Regions from separate parts of the Effusibacillus consociatus genome, predicted to be linked through region 3. Evidence: riboswitches for the same ligand, from Rfam matches in the RefSeq annotation. Region 3 holds a riboswitch; each other region holds the start of a gene.
The links. A riboswitch is a leader RNA that binds a small molecule or an ion and turns the genes downstream of it on or off. The one in region 3 is predicted to bind cyclic di-AMP.

Region 1 (3,403 bases), on a different contig from region 3:
TGCGGTACGTTTCGTAGAGCGCTTCGAACGCATCTTTTCTTACCCGACGGTCTTTGCTCTCCAGGAGCTGGATATATCGGCCCTTTGTCAGTTCAATCTCATAGCCGTTTTCATCTTTGATAGTTGGAAATTTGATGTCAGCATTGTTCAGCATTCCGAAGATTGTCCCCGGACCTTGGGCTAACTCCCCCGCTTGAGCCAGGAGCAGTTCTTCAACAGGTGACAGAATATGTTCTTTGGAACGCAGTATTTCGTGAATCACAAAGTGATAAAGTTCTAAACCCGTTTCTTCAGACATGAACCTCTTAAGGGTTTCTTCCGGAATGGATAAAATCTCCGGCGTGATAAAAGCGGTTGCACTGGACGCTTGTACACTAAGTGTAGCCGCACGGTCTGTAAGGGCTTGGTAAACCGTGTTTGTATTGTCCTCATCGCGGCGCATGCGGGCATAGGCATAAAGTCGGCCCATTTTCTCAGCCAGTTGGTCCTGGACCTTGAGACAATCAAGCAGATTCTGCGCCGATTCGGCCAATTTCCCTTCAAATCCCTGGATCTTTACGATGTGACTCTTGATCTCCTGATAATCCTGCTCCCACTTTTCGGTTGAAGCATAGATATCTTCCAACTTCCATTTCATTTCGTCCGGAATTTCATTTCTTTTGGGAAGCCGGTTTGTGGCAACGGTCATATGTATCATCCTCCTATTCGATCCATACAGCTGCATATGCAGTTTTTCCCATTATAACATACAGAAAACTTGGCATTCGCCAAGACTGTGACTTAGGTGAATGCTATCATCTATTTCACCCATATTAAAACAATTATATTCTTTGACAGAACGAAAGATGTTTACAGAAAGAATGAGAATCATGAAAAAAGAGCTATCATAAGATTAATGGTCTTAAATCACTTATTTGTGTGTATTTGAAGTGAAAAGCGGGTCTTTTTTCACAAAAAACACACGTGCAAATATTTTCAAATCCAAGTAGTATCATAACAACAATTGAATCTAGCCTAATTCTGGCAGCAGCCAGGAGCGGAGGAACCAATCACGTGGGGTTAATCCTGAATGATCAGGAGGGATGAGATGAACTTCTCTGCCATCCTACCCGTCAGCTAACTTCGTAAGCTAAAGCAGGGAAGGTCCATTGGCCTATCCAATTCGTTTGCGATGGTCTTTTTTATTTTTTATCGCACTTTAACTGGTTAGGTAACGGTCTTGGTTGACTACGTACTGGAGAAACGGGAGTGGTTTCTTGGGTATGCGGTGGACCGATACAGACTTTTTCTGTGGAGCTTCGGTTCTTAAGGAAAAGTAGGTGTCGGTTCTTTTTATTTCGCTGATGTGACGGATTTATGAAAATCTGTAGGTTTATGTGTATTAAAGAATTTGGAGCAGTCCGTTTAGGGTATTCTAACTACGTAATTAAGCGGAAGCTCTTGGGAGGCAAAAGATTAATGGAGAGCCAAAGACTCAGAAGAATCCTGATTGGACGACCCTTGAAGTCCACCGAGATCGAATCAGAAAAAATGCCGGTGTGGAAGGCGTTGCCGATTTTATCGTCAGACGCTCTTTCATCTGTTGCGTACGGAACGGAACAGATTCTGCTTGAATTGGCTACCGTCGGAGCCGTGGCGTTCTCTTTTTCGTTACCCATTGCAACGGCGATTATTTTACTTATCGGAGTCTTGGTTGTCAGCTACCGTCAAGTAATTGACGCGTATCCGCAAGGAGGCGGCGCTTACATGGTAGCCAAGACAAACTTGGGACCTATGTGGGGACGTCTGGCGGGTGTCTCTCTGTTAATTGATTATGTATTAACAGTGGCTGTTTCCATAGCAGCCGGAGTTCAAGCAATCACGTCCGCATTTCCAGTAACAATACCGTATGTAATACCGATAGCTGTAGCTCTTGTCTGGATCATGGTTTGGATGAATCTCCGAGGCACATCTGAAGCGGGAACAGTTTTCGCTTTGCCAACCTATTTGTTTATCTTTTGTATGCTTTCTCTAGTGGGAAAAGGTGCTTTCGACTTGCTGACGGGTTCGGGGCATTCCGTGCAACAGATTGCTCCTCCGACCACAATCCCTTCCGGGTTGACGTTGTTTGTCCTGCTGAAAGCTTTTTCTTCCGGTTGTTCGGCGGTTACGGGTATAGAGGCAATTTCCAACGCTGTACCGCACTTTCGAACCCCTTCGCAGCGCAACGCGAAACTTACAATGCTTACATTAGGGATGTTATTGGCGGTAATCTTTGGCGGGGTAACCATCTTTTCATTAGCTTACGGTGTCCACCCGGATCCGAAAGGGCACACTTCTGTGCTGTCGATGGTTGCGGAGAACGCATTTGGACGAGGCGGAATGTATTTCGCTATTCAAATCGCCACAATGTTGATTTTGGTATTAGCAGCTAACACCAGTTTTAGCGGCTTTCCGATTCTTGCTTCGATTATGGCGCAGGACAAAAACTTCCCGCGAATGTTTGCCCATCGAGGGGACCGTTTAGCCTACAATTATGGGATTATTACGTTAGGTGTGTTATCCAGTCTCCTGTTGATCCTGTTCAACGGAAAAACGGATCTTCTGATCCCGCTCTACGCAATTGGGGTATTTTTATCGTTTACCATGGCACAGAGCGGACTCATTCTAAAATGGGTGCGAGAACGGAATAAAGGATGGCAGCGCCGGGTGTTCATAAATGGAGTTGGAGCTGTTGTTACGTTTGTTGTGCTAATGATTTTCAGCGTCACCAAATTTTCGGAAGGCGCATGGATCGTGATCGTCTTGACACCTATTTTGCTATGGGTAATTACCAAAATCCACCGTCATTACGAAGCAGTGGGAACTCAATTGCGGATTGATTTAAAGGATCCCCTTCCTCAAAAAGAATCCGTCATAATTGTACCTGTTGCAGGAATCCATCGAGTCGTCGCATCGACCATTGCTTATGCCAAGACACTCTCTCCGAGAGTAGTTGCTTTTTACGTGGCGTTTTCTGAGGAAGAGGCAGATCAAATGAAGGAAAAATGGGAGCAATGGAACTCTGGGGTTCGGCTTGTAACCTTCGTATCCAGATATCGAACCATCGTCGAACCTCTTGTCGAATTTGTGGAGCGGGTCGATTGCCGTGTAGATCCAAACGATACGGTTATGGTGTTGTTGCCGCAGTTTGTCCCCAAGAAGTTCTGGCATCGTGTGCTTCACAACCAGTCTGCGTTCCGAATTCGGTCTAAGCTTTTGGGGCGGAAGAATGTCGTTGTTGCAACCTTGCCTTACCATTTGCATGAGTAAAGCATAACAAAGAAGTGGTTGCAGAATAAACTGCAACCACTTCTTTGTTATTCGTTAAGAACCGCTTTTCGGTTACGCGTCTGCAGGTATTGGATAACCAGTTCAACACCGA
Region 2 (3,403 bases), on a different contig from region 3:
TTGATTGAGGAAGAGCTGATGGAAGCCGCTATGAAACCTGGTGGCGGCGGGGTATTGCTGGGGCAAATTCTTGCGGAACATTAGATTGGAAATCCAGTGCAGGTTCATCCGCCTCTTGTCAGTTTCTGGGGAGTGTGCTACGGTGTACTATACAGGATCTTTCCGGATTGAGAGGAGGGACAACGGATGCTCAGTCTGTGTTCAGTATGCGAATTACGAGAGTTTGAACTGTTCGAAGGGGTGGAGCAGGAAGAGCTGGATCAGCTAGGGAAAGGGAGTCAACCTTCTGTCGTACCAAAAAGAAACTTTATTTTTACCCCCGATGAACCGAGCAACGCAGTATATTTGTTAAAAAAAGGCCGGGTTCGAATTTCCCGGCTTTCCGATACAGGGAAACACTTTACACTGGTGATTTTGGAACCGGGTGCGATCTTTGGGGAAAGTGCGATTTTTGGCGATGAACCGCGCAAGTACTATGCGGAAGCGCTTGATGATGCTTATATTTGTGCGATCAACAAGCACGAGTTCGAGAAAATCATTTCCCGCAACCCGATGATTTCTTTGCGGCTGGCACACATTGTGGAACAGAGATTGGAAGAAGTACAGGAACAAATCGAGAATCTCGTTTTCTATGACGTCCAAACCCGATTGGCCCGGCTGCTGCTGAAATTGGCAGATCTGCACGGGCAACGGGTGGATGGCGGAGTGAAAATCGGGATTCGACTGACACATGAGGATATGGCAAGCCTGATCGGATCCACGCGGGAAACCACCAGTAAAATACTGAATGAGTTTAAAACGGCAGGCCATATCGATGTCGAAAAGCGACACATTGTTCTGCTGGATCAGAAAGCACTTGCGGATATGCACTAATATTGTGTGACGAGAGAGTCGGGGAAATTCCCCCGGCTCTTTTTGTTGCAGGAATTTCAGAAAATTCCTCGAATAATGTCATGATACAAAAGGAGGACGGGACATGGAGGGACTACATTTTCAACAATGGATTCCGGAAGGCTCCACTGGGGTAGCAATATTACTTATTCATGGGGCAGGGGAACACAGCGGCCGGTATGAACACGTGATCAACTGGTTTCTCGCCAGGAATATTGCAGTTTTTGCCGGAGATCTGCCTGGATTCGGACAGTCCCCGGGTACACGCGGCCATATTGATCGATTCTCCGATTACACTGACTGCGTACGAAACTGGCTGACAGAAACAAAAAATACTGTAGGGGACACGTCTGTGTTTCTTTTTGGACACTCAATGGGGGGATTGGTAACGGTTCGCTTTTTGCAGGAGCCGGATGCGGGTAATCTGCCGATCAAAGGAGTGGTGTTGAGTTCTCCATGCCTCAGGTTAAAGATGCAGGTTCCCCAATGGAAACGGAACCTGGCAGGGGTGCTTGGAAGATTGACGCCTCGCCTGCGAATGCCCAATGGCATTGCTGCTGCGGATGTATCCCGTTCGCTTGACGTGGTGAAAAAATATTCCGAAGATCCCTATAACGAGTCCCGGGTTTCAATCAGATGGTTTGAAGAATTGCAGGTGGCGATGCAGCAGGCGATGCTCCAAGCAAGCAGAATTCAACAGCCGCTGCTGCTCCTGCAGGCGGGTGCCGACCGAATTGTGGATCCGGAAGCAGCTATTCCGTTTGTTGAGAAAGCCGGCTCGCGGGATAAGAAGTTAAAGATCTATCCGGGATTGTATCATGAGTTGGTGAACGAACCGGAAAAGGAAGAGGTTTTGACAGATATTCTAGAGTGGATCAACAAAAGAAAATAGGTCTAAAGTACTACTGTCATTCGGACCAAAGTCTATTGAAGTTCGACATCATTCGTGATATTTTTTAAAAGATTAGTAGAAATATTGCCGAATCTGACAGTGTTTGTCAGTACGGGGGACCTACTTTATGGGGTGAATCGCATTTTTTGTGAAGGGTACCTCAACCCGAACCCGACAACTAACCTCGGAGGCTTCAGGAGGAATCGAATCAAATTGAATAAGTTTCTGAAGGCACTTGTATTTGCAGGGACAATTGTTACTGTCTCCCTTGGCGCTTCAAATGCGGAAGCTGCTACAAAGTACGGGGAAAAGCTGCTGGAAAAAGGCTCACAAGGATCAGAAGTTGTTGCCTTACAGCAAGACTTGAGGATTTTGGGATATTTCACATATCCTTCAAACACCGGTTACTATGGTGAGATCACTGAAGGTGCTGTGAAAGCATTCCAAAAGGATCACGGGATTCAAGAAACGGGCAAAGTCGGGCCGACTACCGCCCCACAAATTGAGGAAGCGGCCGCAAAGAAAGCGGAGGAGTTGAAACAAGCTCAATCAGCCAACGCGGATGCTGCAGAAACCGCAAAACAATTTGTCGGTGTTCCGTATGCTTGGGGAGGTTCCAGTCCATCAGGATTTGACTGTTCCGGATTTGTCCGTTATGTGTTTGCACAGAAAGGCATTGAACTGCCGCGCACATCGCAAGCAATGTTCGAACAAGGCTCTGCTGTTTCGGAACTGCAGCCGGGAGATCTGGTGTTTTTCACGACATACGCGCAAGGAGCTACCCACGTTGGCATTTATATCGGGGATCAGCAGTTTATTTCGGCAACCAGTTCCCACGGGGTAAAGATTGACAGTTTCAGCAGTTCGTACTGGGGACCCCGCTATATTGGAGCAAAACGCATCTAATTACAAGCCAGTCGGATTTCCGACTGGCTGCTCTATTTTTGTGCTTTCAATGGAACCCATTTTTTGTCCGGGTACATAGACTGGAAGAGACACCTTTGAGAAAAGGGGGTTGTTCCATTGTGGAAATATGTATCGATTGCACTGGTAAGCGGGCTGATTCTCTACTTGGTGAATTCTACGGGCCGTATCTACCATGAGTTGTTATCGGAGCTTCTGCCGCAAGTCGCGGAAGAAAACCGGCATAACATCCAATATGATATGATCCACTCTCTGGTGGAGAACCGGACTCTACGGCTCACAATGGTTCTCCCGGTGGCTTTTCTTTGCACGTTCATTCTGCTGCCCTATGATTTGGCGAAAGGGTGGCATTGGATTGAATTGAAAATTGTGAGATTTCTGCAAAAGTGACATGCCTGTTTTATAAAGGCATGTCATTTTATTTGGGTTAACTCATATGCATTAGGATTCGATTTCGATTTCAAAGTCAAAAAGTTGAGGGGTTAATTTTTTACTCTTGTTTTTTTATTCGCTGAATTGTAATATTCATGTAAAGACATTGTAAAATTCGGAACTTAAATTCCGAAATTCGGAACGAACGTGAAACCGGAGGACAATTCAAAATGTTGAAGTTGAATGAAATTCGTGAGCTTGTACGGTTAATTGATGAAACTTCCGTGACCGAACTGAATCTCGAAGCGGCTGGGACGAAGCTGG
Region 3 (5,163 bases):
GCGCAATTTTGCAGCATGGCTCCATTTTATTGGATTTGGATGAAGATCTTTTATTTTCGGTTCTTTATTTTTCATCCGACAAGCTTCGTGAGAGGCTAAAGGCAGGTTTTAGAGAAAAAGCGGTCTCGATCAAACAGTTAACCGGACGGGAAATCTCGTTTGAAGTGGCGGAAGCCGCTTTCCGGACCGGATTTGAGAAGGGGTTAGGAATTGAACTGGTCCCCGGTGAGCTTACGGAAAGAGAGCGGCATCTATTGGAGGAGCTTGTCCGCACCAAATATGGTGCTCCGGAATGGAATGAAAAAAGATAGCCCGCATATACATAGCACTCGGAAGCGGTTTTCCGAGTGCTTTTTGTTTGGGCTTGTTCTAAACTCCTTTGTTCCGCATATCCATAGAGATGAAAACTCGAAAAGCCCCTTAAAAAAAGCCACCTCGGAATAAAACTCTTGGCGGTTCAATATACATGTACAAACATCCAAGAGCATCTGGGGAGGGATGATCGAGGGGGTTGCGGTAACTTCTACGCCGACATTAAGTAGGGAGGGAAAAGCGTGGAGAAGTTTGATATTTTTAAAGACATTGCGGAGCGAACAGGTGGAGATATCTATCTCGGCGTAGTGGGCCCTGTTCGTACCGGTAAATCCACTTTTATCAAAAAATTCATGGAACTGATTGTACTTCCGAATATTTCGGATGAAGCGGATCGGGTGCGTGCGACCGATGAGCTGCCGCAAAGTGCAGCCGGTCGTACCATTATGACTACAGAGCCTAAATTTATACCGAATCAGGCAGTGGAGATCAATGTAAAAGAAGGCCTGGATATCAACGTAAGAGTGGTGGATTGCGTTGGTTATGCGGTGGAAGGAGCTCGCGGTTATGAGGATGAAAACGGTCCTCGCATGGTTTCCACTCCATGGTTTGACGAGCCCATCCCGTTTCAGGAAGCTGCTGAAGTAGGGACTCGCAAAGTGATTGCCGATCATTCAACCATCGGACTTGTAATCACAACAGACGGAAGTATCGCCGAAATCCCCCGGGAATCTTATCTGGAAGCTGAAGAACGGGTGATTTCCGAGCTGAAAGAACTCGGCAAGCCTTTTGTGATGGTGATCAACTCCACTCATCCGCATCACCAGGAAACAGAGGCCCTGCGTTCAGAGTTGGTCGAGAAATACGATATCCCCGTTGTGGCTTTGTCGGTTGCGACCATGAACCAGGACGATATTATGGTCGTTCTGCGGGAAGCACTATACGAATTTCCGGTGCACGAAGTGAATGTGAACCTGCCCTCCTGGGTTATGGTGCTGGATAACGATCACTGGCTGCGTTCGAATTTTGAAGATTGTGTTCGCAATACGGTTCAGGACATCCGGAGACTGCGGGACATCGACCGTGTGGTCGGCGTATTCAGCGACTATGAATTCATTTCACGGGCTGCCTTGGCCCGTATGGATATGGGGCAAGGGATTGCCGATATTGATTTGACCGCTCCGGACGAACTGTACGACCGGGTGTTGACAGAGGTAGTGGGTGTTGAAATTCGCGGAAAAGACCACCTGCTCCAGTTGATGAAAGACTTTACGACTGCCAAACGCGAGTATGACAAGGTGGCAGATGCGCTTCGGATGGTGAAATTGACCGGATACGGCATTGCACCGCCGGTACTGGAAGAAATGGCGTTGGATGAACCGGAACTGATCCGCCAGGGTTCACGTTTTGGTGTTCGCTTACGGGCAACGGCTCCTTCCATTCATATGATTCGTGTGGATGTGGAATCGGAATTTGCGCCGATCGTAGGAACTGAGAAGCAAAGCGAAGAATTGGTTCGTTATCTGATGCAGGATTTTGAAGAAGATCCTCTCAAGATTTGGGATTCGGATATCTTTGGAAAATCTTTGTCGGCCATTGTGCGTGAGGGGATCTCTGCCAAATTGGCCATGATGCCCGAAAACGCCCAGTACAAATTGAAGGAAACGCTGGAGCGAATCATCAATGAAGGAAGCGGCGGATTGATTGCGATTATCCTTTAAGAAAACAGTACTGTCTGTGCGAAAAAAGAAGGGCTGGCTTGAGCCTTTCTTTTTTTAATGGAGAGGGAAATACGGAATTTCTATATTTTTCATCCTGTTTATGTATATTTGCATCAAAATTGGATACACAAGTAATACTGCTTAAATAGAGAACCCAGGAGAGGGGGTGTAGGATCATGAATAAAGCAGATCTTGTGAACTCAGTAGCAGAGAAATCCGAACTTACGAAGAAAGATGCGGCACGGGCAGTAGATGCCGTATTTGAAAGCATTATGGAAGCACTGGTGAAGGGTGACAGGGTACAACTGATCGGTTTTGGAAACTTTGAAACCAGGGAGCGTGCAGCTCGTAAGGGCCGCAATCCTCAGACCGGCGAAGAAATCGATATTGCAGCAACGAAGGTGCCTACTTTTAAACCGGGCAAATCACTTCGTGAAGCGATCAAGTAAGAGTTGCTATCAATCAAGGGAGATTGTCGTTCAACAAAAACGTCCGATACTTCGGGCGTCTTTTTGTTTTGGTCAACGTTGTCTTCGGGTAGGACAGCCTAGGATATGGAACGATATGGGAGGAAAGATAGGGATCTGGCTGTTAATTTTCCCTCATCCAATGTGAGTGGGGATCTGGCGATATATTCAGAATTTATCAAGGGTGAGTGATAGTGATAACTATGGTACTATAAAAAAAGCGAATAACGTGAATCACTTTTCATTTGTTTTGCTTATGGATTAAGTAAATACCAAGCCTAATTTCTTTGAAAAAAGGAAGCGGGGGAACCAAGGTTTTTTTGGGGGTTAATCCTGGACTCGAATCCAGGAGGGATGTGGGAAGAACTTCTCTGCCATCCTACCCGTCAGCTAACCTCGTCGGCTAAGCAGGGAAGATCCAAGGGATCTGCTACCGGCAGGTCATGTCTGGATTCGTTCACTTATTCCTCGACTGCCTGGAAATTGTGTTTTAGGTGGACCAATACAGACTTTTTCCTTGGAACTTCGGTTCCGGGAGAAAGTTTGTATTGGTCTTTTTTTTCACAAAAATATCAGTTGAAAGGGGTAGAAATCTCTTGAAAAGAACAGGAATGACAGTACTGCTTACCGGGATTCTGTCAGCGGGGCTGCTGCTCGCAGGCTGCGGCATCTCTGTAAAAACCGGCGGGGGAAATTCATCCGGGGAGTCTGCGCTAGAACGTGCAAAGAAAGAGGGATATGTAACAGTAGGGTTTGCTAACGAAAAGCCGTACGCATATGCGACCCCAGACGGGAAACTGACAGGTGAAGCGGTTGAAGTGGCTCGTGCTGTACTGAAAAATTTGGGAATCAATGAAATGAGACCTGTCCTGACCGAATTTGGTTCGCTGATTCCGGGGCTCAAAGCAAAACGCTTCGATATTATCACAGCAGGGATGTACATTACACCGGAACGCGCAAAGGAGGTCGACTTTGCCAATCCGGAATACAGCATCGGGGAAGCGTTGGCTGTTAAGCAGGGGAACCCGCTCAGTTTGCACAGTTATCAGGACATTGCTTCCAACTCGAAGGCAAAAGTGGGGGTGATGGGAGGAGCAATTGAATTGGAGTACCTGAAAAAATCGGGTGTTCCGGAAGATCGTATCGTGATTGTGTCGGATCAAGCTTCTGCGATTGCAGCTCTGCAAGCGGGTCGTGTTGACGCCATTACAATGACGGGGCCGTCTTTGCAAGCCGTAATGGAATCGGCTAAAGATTCCAATATTGAAAGGGTTATGGATTTCAAACAACCGGTGATAGACGGCAAAAGTGTACGAGGGTATGGAGCTGCCGCTTTTCGAAAAGAAGATGCCGATTTCCGCGAGGCATTTAACCGGGAGCTGGCCAAGTTGAAGGAGTCCGGTGAACTGCTTAAAATTCTTAAGCCATTCGGATTCACTGAACAGGAACTTCCTGGGGATGTAACTGCAGAACAGCTTTCCAAACCATAAAGTTTTACGTTTTGAACGAAAGGAGTGGCATCGATTATTTCAACTTTAGATCTGCTGCCGCCTCTTCTGGAAGGAGCTGCCGTAACAATTCAGATTACCGGTCTATCAGCCGGCGTCGCACTCGTTTTGGCTTTTGTTGCGGGATTCGGTCGGCTTTCAAAGTATTCGCCAGTCCGGATCATAACGGCTTTTTATGTTGAAGTTTTTCGCGGTACTTCTCTGCTCGTCCAGTTGTTTTGGCTATTCTTTGCATTACCGATGCTCGGGATCGAGTTGTCGCCTATGGCGGCTGGCGTAGTGGCATTGGCCCTGAATTATGGAGCCTACGGGTCAGAAGTGGTTCGCAGTTCCATCCTTGCAGTGCCAAAGGGGCAGACCGAGGGGGCAATTGCGTTGAATATGACACCAGTGCAACGAATGAGACGTATTATTCTTCCGCAAGCGTTTATGATAATGCTGCCTGCTTTCGGCAATCTGTTGATAGAGCTGCTTAAAGGCACGTCCCTCGTCTCATTGATTACACTTACCGACCTGACTTTTAAAGGGATGATGCTTCGGACCTTTGATATTTCAAGAACGCCCGAGATCTTTGCTTGCATGCTTGGAATCTACTTTGTGCTGGCATATTCCCTGACACTGGCAGTCCGTTGGATTGAACGGAAAGTCACCGCAGGGAGGGTGTAAACCATGTGGAATTGGGATTTTGCTCTGTCGATTTTGCCGAAATTGTTTGATGTGATTGGAATCACGATTTCCGCCACACTGCTGGGGTTCGTTATGGCTGCAATTTTGGGATTGCTGTTCGCTTTTGGGCGGAGGTCAAGATTTAAGGCACTTTCCTTGGCTACAGCTGGAATAGTGGAGTTTATACGCAGCACTCCCCTGTTGATTCAATTGTATTTTTTGTACTTTGCACTCCCGTTTTACGGAATCGAGTTATCTGCATTCACAATTGGTGTGTTGGGCTTGGGCGTTCATTACAGCACGTATTTGTCCGAAGTCTACCGGGCGGGAATCAACGATGTTCCCCGCGGGCAGTGGGAGGCGGCTACGGCACTCAATTTCTCGAAGATTCAAACTTGGATGAGAATTGTCCTTCCGCAGGCGATTCGTCCCGTCACTCCCATGCTTGGGAATTATCTGATTGTCATGTTTAAAGAAACTCCTTTACTT

Region 1: linked by a shared signal. The riboswitch ahead of ACFO8Q_RS08205 (APC family permease) and the one ahead of ehuB (ectoine/hydroxyectoine ABC transporter substrate-binding protein EhuB) in region 3 are both predicted to bind cyclic di-AMP.
Region 2: linked by a shared signal. The riboswitch ahead of ACFO8Q_RS11080 (C40 family peptidase) and the one ahead of ehuB (ectoine/hydroxyectoine ABC transporter substrate-binding protein EhuB) in region 3 are both predicted to bind cyclic di-AMP.

Annotation. Positions count from the first base shown of each region.
Region 1 covers NZ_JBHSHC010000053.1:27,826-31,228, reverse strand. Annotated here, with positions in the region: gene pepF (oligoendopeptidase F) at 1-688, opposite strand, end outside; cyclic di-AMP (ydaO/yuaA leader) riboswitch at 1,002-1,145, shown strand; gene ACFO8Q_RS08205 (APC family permease) at 1,459-3,291, shown strand; gene ACFO8Q_RS08200 (TRAP transporter permease) at 3,339-3,403, opposite strand, start outside.
Region 2 covers NZ_JBHSHC010000093.1:43,074-46,476, forward strand. Annotated here, with positions in the region: gene ACFO8Q_RS11065 (M50 family metallopeptidase) at 1-84, shown strand, start outside; gene ACFO8Q_RS11070 (Crp/Fnr family transcriptional regulator) at 187-873, shown strand; gene ACFO8Q_RS11075 (alpha/beta hydrolase) at 977-1,783, shown strand; cyclic di-AMP (ydaO/yuaA leader) riboswitch at 1,859-1,991, shown strand; gene ACFO8Q_RS11080 (C40 family peptidase) at 1,997-2,689, shown strand; gene ACFO8Q_RS11085 (hypothetical protein) at 2,807-3,097, shown strand; gene accB (acetyl-CoA carboxylase biotin carboxyl carrier protein) at 3,310-3,403, shown strand, end outside.
Region 3 covers NZ_JBHSHC010000112.1:236,167-241,329, forward strand. Annotated here, with positions in the region: gene ACFO8Q_RS16160 (lipoate--protein ligase family protein) at 1-311, shown strand, start outside; gene spoIVA (stage IV sporulation protein A) at 555-2,033, shown strand; gene ACFO8Q_RS16170 (HU family DNA-binding protein) at 2,210-2,482, shown strand; cyclic di-AMP (ydaO/yuaA leader) riboswitch at 2,766-2,920, shown strand; gene ehuB (ectoine/hydroxyectoine ABC transporter substrate-binding protein EhuB) at 3,112-3,990, shown strand; gene ehuC (ectoine/hydroxyectoine ABC transporter permease subunit EhuC) at 4,015-4,674, shown strand; gene ehuD (ectoine/hydroxyectoine ABC transporter permease subunit EhuD) at 4,678-5,163, shown strand, end outside.